One region of the Nostoc sp. 2RC genome, then DNA from elsewhere that is predicted to be linked to it. Evidence: riboswitches for the same ligand, from Rfam matches in the RefSeq annotation. Region 1 holds a riboswitch; the other holds the start of a gene.
The links. Region 1 has a riboswitch for cobalamin ahead of GNE10_RS25415 (DUF1636 family protein). Riboswitches for the same ligand answer to the same signal wherever they lie in the genome.
Positions count from the first base shown of each region.

Region 2: linked by a shared signal. The riboswitch ahead of GNE10_RS28235 (energy-coupling factor ABC transporter permease) and the one ahead of GNE10_RS25415 (DUF1636 family protein) in region 1 are both predicted to bind cobalamin.

Region 1 covers NZ_JACKZU010000288.1:278-9,372, reverse strand. The annotation lists gene GNE10_RS25425 (response regulator) at 1-2,058, shown strand, start outside; gene GNE10_RS25420 (carbonic anhydrase) at 2,310-3,128, opposite strand; cobalamin riboswitch at 3,729-3,872, shown strand; gene GNE10_RS25415 (DUF1636 family protein) at 4,191-4,601, shown strand; gene GNE10_RS25410 (hypothetical protein) at 4,697-4,855, opposite strand; gene GNE10_RS25405 (TonB-dependent siderophore receptor) at 5,123-7,237, shown strand; gene GNE10_RS25400 (ferredoxin) at 7,281-8,153, shown strand; partial or broken gene GNE10_RS25395 (ABC transporter substrate-binding protein) at 8,199-9,095, shown strand, end outside.
Region 2 covers NZ_JACKZU010000356.1:2,277-5,591, reverse strand. The annotation lists gene GNE10_RS28250 (energy-coupling factor ABC transporter ATP-binding protein) at 1-213, opposite strand, end outside; gene cbiQ (cobalt ECF transporter T component CbiQ) at 194-1,000, opposite strand; gene GNE10_RS28240 (energy-coupling factor ABC transporter substrate-binding protein) at 997-1,299, opposite strand; gene GNE10_RS28235 (energy-coupling factor ABC transporter permease) at 1,286-2,062, opposite strand; cobalamin riboswitch at 2,088-2,228, opposite strand; gene GNE10_RS28230 (response regulator) at 2,430-3,315, opposite strand, start outside.

The DNA of each region.
Region 1 (9,095 bases):
CTTGATGCAGGTGCAGACGATTATCTCATCAAGCCTTTGGATTTGGGGGAACTGCAAGCCAGGATACGGGCGCTGTTGCGTCGGAGCGATCGCCCCATTACCCCGATACTAGAAGTAGGCGGATTACAACTAGATCCTAGTAGTTGCGAAGTCACATATCACAACAAACTCATAGAATTAACCGCCAAAGAATACAGTTTACTGGAGTTATTTCTGAGGAATCCTTCGCGTGTTTTTAGTCGTGGAGATATTATTGAGCATTTGTGGACTTTTGACGACCCACCCCAAGAGGAAACCGTAAAATCACACATCAAATACTTACGACAAAAGTTAAAAGCAGCCGGAGCAGTAGATTGGATTGAAAACGTTTATGGTTTGGGATATCGCTTGAAAGTCGGGGGAACAGGGAACAAGGAACTCTTAACAGAAACTAAGGAGCAGAAATCGCAAGTTGCAAGTCCTCAAGTTGAGGAGCAGTTTCAGCAAGCAATGGGTGGTTTGTGGAAACAATATGAAGGGTTGATGATGCAACGGTTGGCGGTACTGGAAGAATTAGCAGCCGCACTTACTCACAAATCAATGCCCAATGCCCAGTTATACAAATCCGCAGAACGAGAGGCGCATAAATTAGCTGGTGTTTTGGGGATGTTTGAACAAGACAATGGCACTCAAATAGCGCGGGAAATTGAACAAATTTTAGGAAAAGATGGCAATTTGTCTTCAAGTGAAAAGCGGCAATTGCTCTCACTAATTGAAAATTTGGGCAAAATAATTAATCAAATGGCGCAAAAGGTAGATAATCAAACTACTACGCCCATCGCCCAAGAAATTTGTAATCAACTAATATTAATTGACCCCAATCTCCAACTCGGTTCTCAGTTGCAACAACTCGTTGAATGCATGGGAATGTGTTGGCAACAAATTACAAACTTAGAACATGCAAAAAACTTTTTGCAAACCACATCCCCAGATTTAGTAGTACTAAATGTAGATGAAGTAGGACGGCGTCAAGAAAGTTTAGCACTACTATCAGAATTAGCAACTCGTACTCCACCAGTACCCGTACTGGTGCTGGCTGGGAATGATGATTTAGTGGAACGCGTAACTTTTGCTCAGTCTGGGGCGCGGGGTTTTTTAGCCAAACCTGTAACAGCTGCTCAGGTGTGGAATGTTTCGTCTCAGCTATTACAACGTACTCGCTCTTTACGGATTAATGTATTGGCAGTAGATGACGATCCGTTGATTTTAGCAGCACTGCGCCCTATGTTAGAGCCTTGGGGTATGCGGATGACAGCATTGGACAATCCCCTGCGTTTTTGGGAGATACTGCAATCCACTACACCAGATTTGTTGATTTTAGATGTAGATATGCCCCAAATCAATGGTATTGAGCTTTGCCAAGCAGTTCGTACCGATCCCCAATGGCAAGAATTACCGATTGTGTTTCTCACTGCTCATCGAGAAATCAAAATTGTACAGCAAGTGTTTGCTGTGGGAGGAGATGATTATGTAATTAAACCGGTTGTTGGAGCCGAATTATTAGCACGTATTACCCACCGTTTAGAACGTAGTCGTTTACTTCAATCTCTTTCTACAAAAGATTCTTTAACTGGACTAGCAAATCAATTCCAGTCTCGCCGCAATTTAGAACACCTGATTACTCAAGCCCAGAAAAATCAGCAATCTTTTTGTTTGGCAATTTTGAGTGTGAATGATTTACGTCAAATTAATATTAAATATGGTCACGAACTTGGTAACCAAGTATTACAAAGATGGAGTCGTTTATTTCAATCAGCATTTTGCAGTGGGGAAGTGTTAGGTTATTGGGGTAATGGAGATTTTGTAGTGGGAATTTCTGGATTGACAAAACCAGAAATCAATCATCGTTTGAGTGAAATTTTAAGTACCTTACGCCAGCAAATATTCACAGCTGTGGATGGCGATCGCTTTCAGGTAACATGTAATTTTGCTGTAGTGGAATACCCCAGTGACGGACTCACAATTCAATCTTTATATCAAGTCGCTGCTGGGTGTAACATCGCAGAACGCAGGAGATAGCAGGCAGAACGCAGAAGATTAAAAAAGAGGAAAGTGGGGAAAACTCAGCCATGCTATGTGTAAGTAAGCCAATCCACGCTAAAAAAGCATAATTACACTAGCATAGCTGTTATGGCAATAGCCAACGCGGTTAGGACATTAACAGAAGATAAAACTTAGACACAACAAAACTTTTCACCCAATCACTATCTCCCCAGTCAACAGTGAACACCGATATTATTCACAACTGAAAATAGGATTGCTATATATTTTTACTTTGTTGTGGAGCCTCGATAAATTCGCTCCATTTGTTCTGGAGAAAGTACTGTCATTGGAAACCCTGTATCTGTAGAAATTGGTGGTTTGTGAAAAGATTGAAATGCCTGTTGTTGATTTTTAGTGAAAGGTCTTTCACCATTGCTGGTAAAAGGTGGGCTAGATAACCTCTCATCTATCTGTGATGGAGAAGGCTGATTCAGCAGCAAGACATAAGCGTGCTTTTGTGCGTCGTATGTTAAAACTTCTCCTGTCTCGATTTGATAAATCCAAGCATAAATACTTATTTGTCCTTGGTGGAGTTTGGAGCGAATCACTGGATAAGTGCGTAAATTTTCGATTTGGGTGAGTACATTTTCAGCAATAATTATTTCTAAGAGATCTTCGCCTTCGTAGTTGCTGTAATTATCTTTTACTAATCGTCGCGTTGCCTCTGCATACTTGAGCCAGTCATGTACAAGGGGCATTTCTACCCGTAAGCTGTCTAATTTCATTAAGCCTTTCATCGCACCACAATGCGAGTGACCACAGATAATAATTTGTTGAATATCTAAGGCTTGAATAGCATATTCAATTGTTGCTCCTTCACCGCCATTAGTCGCACCATATGGTGGAATAATGTTGCCTGCATTGCGAATAACAAATAACTCTCCTAATCCAGCTTGTGTAATCAAGTTGGGATCGATGCGCGAATCAGAACAAGTAATAAATAGTACTCTCGGCTTTTGACCGTGAGAAAGTTGTTCAAATAGTTCTTCGTTAGCGGGAAAGTAACTACTTTTAAATTCGCGCAAACCTTTAATTAATTTTTTCATAGATGCACCTAAAACCAGGAGTAATGCTTGAATATTTCACGAAAAAGTTGGTTTTCAATGACTAGCGCCCAGGATTTGCCGATTTGTTACGCTGGAGTCCAGGAGGAATGGGCGTTGTAGCATTGGGAACAATTGAAAAATTAATTTACTTAGCAAAATTAATACAATAGTAGTCTGGCAACCCAAAAATGCGCTTGTGACGGATGTAAAACCTTTGCCCTTTGCCCTTTGCCCTTTGCCCTTTGCCCTTTCCCCTTTAAAGAGCTAAGTCACGAAAGCGAACTACTAGTGCCAGGAATACTGCTCTTTCAAATCCCCGTCCTCAATTCCTCCCAATACCTAGTACTCCTCACTCAAAATTTATTGGGCATTGATTGTAGTATAAAGCAGAAGGGCGATCGCTTAGTTATTCCTAAGTTGTTTTTTCCGCAGAACCTCACCTTACTTATGGCAATTTCAAATAATTTGTTAATGGGATAGGTTCATCTGAGTTGTGCCTGCACGAACCGCGATCGCCCCAACCTCTGCTGATTTTAATACACTGTAGATTACTTTACGTTTTAAATAGCAGCTGCAATTTAGCTTATTGCTGTGGTAATATCTACTCAATACCAATTCGGTTCTGGTGGGGAGCAGCCATCAGAGGTAACGGGGAAAGTCCAGTGTAAATCCGGCGCTGTCCCGCAGCTGTAATGAAGCTTATGCTTTAAAGTCAGAATGCCCGCCGAAAGTCCTACAAACTCCCATCTGCGAGGTACAGGTGAATAATCTCATCAATACTCTTTCTATTAATCAAGATTACTGTCTCATAGTCTCAGACATAGATTACGCGCTACAAATTTCTATGAGATTGTAAAAATTTTTCGCACATATCAATACTTAGGCAGAAGGTTATAGATACAACGCTAAAAACTCAGTTGTATCTTCCTCTAACTTTTGCATATTTACGTTATCCCCACCCATAGCTAACTTTGCGCCTACACTTACCGCAAGTTAGGAGTCTCCCGCTTGCAGTATGCGTGAGGCTAATTCGTCGTATCAATCCCCAAGGCTTGAAAATTAATGAACAAAAAGCAACATACTCTATTTGTCTGTACAACCTGCGCCAGTGTATGGCAAGATGGCAAACCTGTTGGTGAGAGTGGCGGACAGCAATTATTACAACAACTCCAACAACTTGCACAAGATTGGGAATTGCAAAATCAATTCTTCATTCAAGGAGTTGAATGTATGAGTGCTTGCAACCATGCTTGCGTTATCGCCTTACAAGGAGAAGAAAAATTCACCTATCTTTTTGGGAATTTAGCAGTTAATGATAGTGCATCCGCCATACTGCAATGTGCCACTCAATACTACGACAATCCTAATGGTTTACTTCCTTGGTCAGAACGTCCAGCACCTTTAAAAAGAGGTATCTTAGCAAAAATACCACCCCTAAGTAAGTGGGGAAAATTAAACATAGATTGCTGTTAACTGATTATCAGTAGTCCATCAAGTTCCTAGTCAGGACTTTAGTTTTCAACACTCTCAACACTAAGGTAATATCAAGTCCGGCTAAATGCTTGTCATTACGTACCACTTCGTGGAAGCAAGCTACGCGTAGCGTCTCGTAGAGAAGAGAAGGGTACGTAGCGATAGCGAAGTGAAGTAATCCCAGAATCCTTGCGATTGCGTCGTTCCACTTCGTTGCACTCGCAATGACATATCACAAGTAATTTACCGGACATGATATAACTCCAAAAAATCAATTATTGCGCTTGGGGTTGTTGACTGCTGACTGCTGACTGTCAACCGTCAACAGTCTTCTGTGGAATATTTTTTTACTTGGAAGTCCCTAAAGTCCCGACTAGAAATTTGGGAACTAGCTTGTAAATAGCACTCTATCAATCGTAATCATTATCATTTTTTCCTGGCTGAGAGTTTTTTCCGAAAAAGCTCAAATATTTGCTTGCAACCAACTTTTAGTGATACAGGTGACTTAAATACCAATGTGTATCCGTACTGAATTTATTGCCAGATGGGGAACTCAACTTATCGTTTCTAGTTTGGCCATCACTGTAGGGATGTTATGGGAAAATTCCAGCATCATCGCCACAGAAGTTACACCCACATCTGGTGGTTCAGCTAAAACACCAAAAAAGACATTGAATCAATCAATAGGCCAAGCACAAGAAAAAGAACCAGATATTGAACTCACAGTTATTTACAAACTACTCAATGAACCTGTTTATTCACCCTTTCGTCGGGAAGGGACAGTAAAAGATTCCACTCGTCAGGTGTATGTCATCACTACTGAAGAAATGGAAGCGCAGGGTGTAAAAACAGTCAGAGAAGCACTGCGATTTCTCCCTGGTATCTTGGGTGACGGTACGGTTGGGACAGAAGTAAATGCTTTAAGCGGTCAATTTATTCGCGGTTCTAATACTGGTCAAGTATTAATCTTATTGGATGGTAGACCAATTAATAATCTTGGTAGTGGTGGTTTTGACCTTGCAGAATTTACCACTAACAATATTGAAAGAGTCGAAGTGTTACCCGGAGGCGGTTCAACACTTTATGGTTCAGATGCAATCGGAGGGGTAATTAATATTGTTACCCGTCGTCCTACAGAGAAAATCACCACAGAAACCAAAGTCAACATTGGTGCTTATGGACTCAACCAACAAAGTATTCAAAATAGTGGGAAATCTGGTGATATATCTTGGGTAGTTGGTTATAACCGTACCCAAGCACAAAATAATTATCCCTTTGCTATTCCTGAAGCTAACTTTCAAGGAACGAGAACAAATAATGATGTACTCTACAACAATTTTAATGTCAAAGTAGAAGCAAATTTAGGAAAACGTAATACCTTAAGCCTCTCAACTTTATATTTAGGCAAACAACAGGGAGTACCAGGAGGCGTACCCATTCCTTTACCGCAATTTGGACAGGGATTTTTTAACTCTCTCACAGACAATAATCGCAAATACACAGACCAAGTTTTCACGGATTTAACTTGGAATTCTCAATTAGGCAACGGCAATGATTCGTTGTTAACAACTAGGGTTTACGCTGATTTTTTCAACACTCGTTTTGATAACCGTAGCGGGGCAATTACCTCTCAAAACCGCTTTGATACAAAACAGGATTCCTATGGTATTCAACTCACCCATAATTGGAATGTTGGCAAAAATCAGACTTTAGTTTATGGCTTTGATTATCGAAATACCAATGTACGCAACACCACATTTAGTTATAGTACAAATATCAGCAGAGAAAATTATGATGATGCCGTAGGTCAGGGGGCGATTTTTGGTAAATATGAAATTAATTTTTCTCCTAGTTTGAGTGTGAATTTAGGAGTCAGACAAGATTTTAGTAGCTTAGTCAATGGTTCATTTACCTCACCGTCAGTAGGAGCAAAACTAGCGGTTTCCAATACAACTACACTCAGAGCGAATTATATCAAAAATTTTCGCGCTCCCGCGATCGCCAATTTATTTAACAACAATCCTACTAATATTGGCAATCCCGATCTCAAACCAGAAAAAGGTGATAGTTTTGATGTAGGTATTGACCAAAAATTAGGTAATATTGGCTTGTTGAGGCTGACATTTTTTAGTAATAGAATTTCCGATACAATTGCCTTTAAAACCTTAATTCCGCCTGTGAATGGAAATACAGGAACTTGGGAAAATATCGGGTTAGTACAAACTACAGGAATTGAAGCTTCGTTAAACTTACAATTAGCAAGGAATGTCTATGCTTTTGTTAACTACACAGCTAACGATCCGCGTATTTTGGAAAGTGCTAACCCCACAGAAATTGATAAAGAATTACGGTTTGCAGGTGCGGATAAATTAAATTTAGGTGTGTCTTATGAAAATCCCCAAGGTTGGTATTTTGGTGTGTTGATGAATTCTTTAAATGGATATCCCACTAATAATACTAATACAGAGTTTTTACCTGGTTACACTACTTTTGATTTCAAAATGCGTGTACCGATTAGTGATAATTTGATTTTAACTGGTAGCTTAGATAATTTGTTTAACCAGCGTTATCAGTTGTTTCCTGGTTTTCCTGATGGAGGGAGGGTTTTTCAGGTGGGTTTGAGTTCTAGGTTTTAAGAAAAAGAATTGTCTCACACAAAGACGCAAAGGAGATTTAGAAATGAGTGAGTTTAATTGTTGGGTGACACCAGTTAATGAGGTGGTGCGGGAAGATTTAGCGACGGGAGGGTTTGTTGAGTATGAATATTTTGATTGTAAAAGTGATGTTTTAGCATCATTATTATATACTTTATTTGAACAGAATTGGCAGCAGGTTGGTGTTGGTCATATTGTTCAAGGTAGCGTCTTAGAATTGGAATTTCATGCACCACCAAAGCTTTGTATTCTCTATGATGGCTATTTGACGGTGGCGGCTGAAGGTTGGCATTTGCACTTGTGTATTGATACTAATTTTGGCGGCCCTTTGTGTAAGACTCCTGTGGAAGTGAGGAAACAGCGTTTAGTTAGTCGTGCGGCTTTTTATCGGCGATTTAATGCAGAAGAAAGTCCTAGAAGTTGGGGAATTCAGTTTTGGAATGGTGCGAATGAGCAATTGATGACAATTTTATTACCTAACCCTTTAGTGGATGGAGAAAATTTATTACCAGAGGGTAAACCAAATCTAGCAAAATTAGCACTTTATGAAGATTTAAGAGATATTTATGTATTAGGTAAACAACCCATACCCTTTACTAAAAATCCTCTCAAACATTCCTATATTTCCGTTTGTACTTCTACTCGCTGTCTTCCTTCCCGGAAATGGCAACCAACATTTGATGCACTAAAATCAGCTGTAGAAAATACAGGTTTAGACATCGAAGTCAGAACATCTGGCTGTCTAGAAGTCTGTCAACTAGGGCCAGTTGTCTTTTATTCCAATGATAGAACTTGGTACACTCGCGTTAACCCCAATGTTGCAGAAAACATTGTTAACGAACACCTAGTCAAAGGTAACAAAATCACTCCAAACCTCTACCCACCCCAAACCCCTTAATCTCCCCCTAACTCTCTGCGCCTCTGCGTCTATGCGTGAGATAAAATGTTAAAACTCCCACACCAAAAACCAATCATTTTTCTCTGTCAATTATTCCTCATTACCACCCTCATCATCGGCTGTCATAACACCACAATTCACACATCAACTAACACCTGCATTCAAAACTATAACCCCAAGCAAGATTACTTTCCCAACAAAATCAAAATCACTCATGCCACAGGATTGGCGGTAGAATATCATAATAACTACAAAATAGTTACCATTAAAAATCCTTGGCAAAATGCCAAAACCCAGTTTCAATATCTTTTAGTTCAATGCGGAACTCCCACACCCAAAGGATTTAATCAAGCACAGGTAATTACGGTTCCCATTAACTCTATAGTTTCTCTATCAACTACACATTTACCACACCTAGCTAAATTAGGTGTAGTTAACAAGCTAGTTGGAATTAGTAATAGCAGTCAAGTCAATAATCCTGATGTAGTGGAGAGAATTAAAGCCGGAAAAATAATACAAGTAGGCAATAATTCTAATGTAGATATAGAAAAATTATTAGAATTAAATCCCGACTTAGTGACAACCTTTGGTACAGGAAATTCTCAAACTGATAGTTATAGCAAACTCTCAGAGGCGGGTTTGAAAGTAGCGATAAATGCTGAGTATATGGAAGATACGCCATTGGGGAGAAGTGAATGGTTGAAATTTACAGCTTTGTTTTTTAATCAAGAAGCACAAGCAGAAAAAATATTTAATGAAATTGCTAGTAGATATGCACAAATAGCTGAAAAAGCTAAATCTGTCAAAAATCCTCCCACTGTATTTGTTGGTTTTAACTTTAAAGGTACTTGGTTTATGCCTGCTGGTAACAGTTATGTAGCCAAATATTTAGCTGATGCTGGAGGAAACTATCTTTGGAGTGGTGATAAATCTGCTGGTAGT
Region 2 (3,315 bases), on a different contig from region 1:
TAACGGTTCACCACGCCACCGGACAATTCCAGAATCAGGTTTATATAGACCATTAGCTAGTAAGAATAATGTCGTTTTACCACAACCATTCTGACCAATTAACGCGCACTTTTTACCTGATGGAATTTTCAATGTTACACCATTCAAAGCTGATTGTTGTGCCCCAGAATAGGTGTAATATACCTGCTCAAATTCAAGTAAATATTCCTGCATTTCGCCAAAAATCTAATCCTATTAATACTACACAGCCGAAAATGGCTTCGATAATATACCGTAATTGAGGACGATAGCGCCGGGGATGCCAAACTCGAAATTCATCAACAAAACCCCGTGCTTCCAATCCGAGAGAGAACTGACTATATCGTTCTAAGGTTCGCTGTAGCAGTTGTCCGATGAGTATTGCTAAACTTTTCATCCCAACAGCAAGAGTGCGGTAGCCACCACGAGAATTTTGTGCTGTCCACAATTCATTGGCTGTGTTCAACAGAATGAAAATAAACCGATACATGAGTAATAATAAATCGGTTAAAAGTACTGGAAATCGTAAGTACCGGAGAGTTCGTAATATCTCTGTGAAAGGGACAGTTAACATAAGAAAATATAAGCAAGAAACAGAGGCTAATGCTCTGGTTAAAATTCCCAATGCTTGGATACTGCCACTATGACTGATATAAATATAGAAGTGTCCGAAAGTTAGTCCATACCACGAATCTAATTTGACGCTTTGTAAATCAGGAATCGCAACTCCATTCACCATTAGGGCTGGTAAACTTGTCAAACAAAAAACTATGGTGAACATTAACAGCCGAAAATAAACTCTAGCCGGAATTCCGGCATAAATCACTGTCCAAATACTCATCCAAAGCACTATTAAAATTTGTACTAAGGGATGGGTAGCAAGGGAAATAGCAAGGGTAGTAAATGCAAAAATCAGTTTATGTTCTGGTGGCAACCTTCGCAGTCGATTAGTGTAAGCTAACGTATCTATTTGCAGGCTCATTCTTCACGTTTTTGTTGTTGGGAACGTCCTTTATACAACCCAATTGCATAACCAACGACTCCAGCACCCAAAGCCGCTTGCGAAGCAAATAATAAGCTTTCTATTTCCCCACTAGCGGGTTCAAAAAATGATTTAAACCAGGGTTTATATCCAGGTTGTATTTCAGTAATTGCTTTTTCAGCTTTGTCATCGGAACCAGCAAATTCTCCACCGCGTACAAATATTAGTGGTGCAATTGCTAAGGCTAATACAGCTACTACCAATAGCCAGTTACTCAACCCTTTTTTAGACTGATTCATTTCCTTGGGGTTCCCGTTTGATTAATTTCAGCAATTCTAATTCTTGAGGATTATAAGATTGCAACCAGTTCCATACCAATACAGTTAATAGTCCTTCACTAATTGCTAAGGGAACTTGAGTTATAGCAAAAATTCCGGCAAACTTGGTAAATGAAGCGATAAACCCACCAACAGGTGCAGGAAAAGCTAGGGCAAGTTGGATAGAAGTGATAACGTAGGTGAGTAAATCCGCGATCGCAGCTGCCAGAAAAATGGCAATTTTGTCTTTAGCACCAAACTTAATTGTCAAATTATATATCCAATAGGCGGCAAATGGCCCGGCGATCGCCATCGAAAAAGCATTTGCTCCCAGCGTCGTCAAGCCGCCATGCGCCAGTAACAACGCTTGAAACAACAAAACCAAGCTACCCAAAACCGACATAGTCAGGGGGCCAAACAGCACCGCACCTAACCCCGTACCCGTAGGATGAGAACAGCTACCCGTGACGGAGGGGATTTTTAACGCTGACAGCACAAAAGCAAAAGCACCAGCCAAGGCTAGTAGTAGTTTTAATTGCGGGTTAGCTTCGGTAATGCGAGTCAGACTACGCAATCCTAAAATAAAAAACGGTAACGCCACAACCCACCAAAAAATTGCCCACTGCACTGGTAAAAAACCTTCCATAATGTGCATAGCGTAGGCGGGTTTGGCTAAACCAACTACTAAATAAAAACTGATAAATCCCATCAGGCTTAGACTAACTAACGCCCGTTTTTTGTTCATAATCTGTACCTCGCAGATTTATGTAAACCAATTGATTCTAACCGGCGGGCATCCTGACTCATCCATTTTGGGTTCACAGTTGCGGGACAGCGCCGGATTTTCACCGGACTTTCCCCCTTGCGTCCGATGGCTGCTCCCCATCAGAACCGATTGGAGTTAACTATATCACCATTGAGCGGAATGCGTGTTAAAAAAGCATAACGACTTGTGGTGGTTGAGTGTTGACCCTTCGACTTCGCTCAGGGTCAAGGCTGAGCGGAGTCGAAGCCTTGACTGGTGACTGGGCATTGGGCATTGGGCATGGGGCATGGGGGAGGCAGTGCGGTCTTGGGGTCTCCCCAAGTGGAGCAACTGCCGTCATTGGGCATTATTCAATTACTTTTTCCAAAGAAAGTAGTAATTCTTTGACAGTATATGGTTTGGATAAAAACGTATTCACACCGATGTCAGTGACGGCGCTAAGTTTACCATCGGACATTAATCCGCTACTGGCAATAATTTTGACTTCTGGGTTAATTTTTTTTAAGGTACGGATGACAGTTAAACCATCCAAGGAAGGCAGTATGATATCGATTAACACCACACTAATTTTGTCCATATTTTTAGCGTAGAGTGCGATCGCTTCAATGCCATCACTAGCAATTAAGGTCTCATAGTTGTGGGCTTCTAATGAGGATTTAGTAATCTCTTGAATGGCGGCTTCATCATCCACAACTAAAATCAACTCTCCATGTCCTGTTTGAGGAACCGACTCTTCTACCGTTAGTGTTTCCATTCCCGCCACAGCTGGTAAGTAAACTTTAAAGCTAGTGCCATTTCCGATTTCGCTGTAGACGTTGACAAAACCCCCGTGGCTTTTAATGATTCCCAGCACGGTGGAAAGCCCCAACCCCGTACCTTGTCCCACATCTTTTGTGGTAAAAAATGGCTCGAAAATTCTGTCTAAGATTTCCCCAGGAATGCCGACTCCATTATCACAGACAGTAATCACTGTGTAAGGGCCGACTTTGGCTTCCAGGTTCATCCGCGCATAATTTTCGTCAACAAACAGATTTTCTCCAGAGATTCTCAAATTACCGCCATTGGGCATAGCATCACGAGCATTAACGCACAGATTCATCAATACTTGATGCAGTTGGGTACTGTCTCCAGAAACCATCCATAAATCCTGCGGTATGTCAACGCTAACTTCTATGGATTTGGGAAATGTTTCTTTGAGAATTTTGGCAAGTTCTACAATTAAGTGCCTGAGT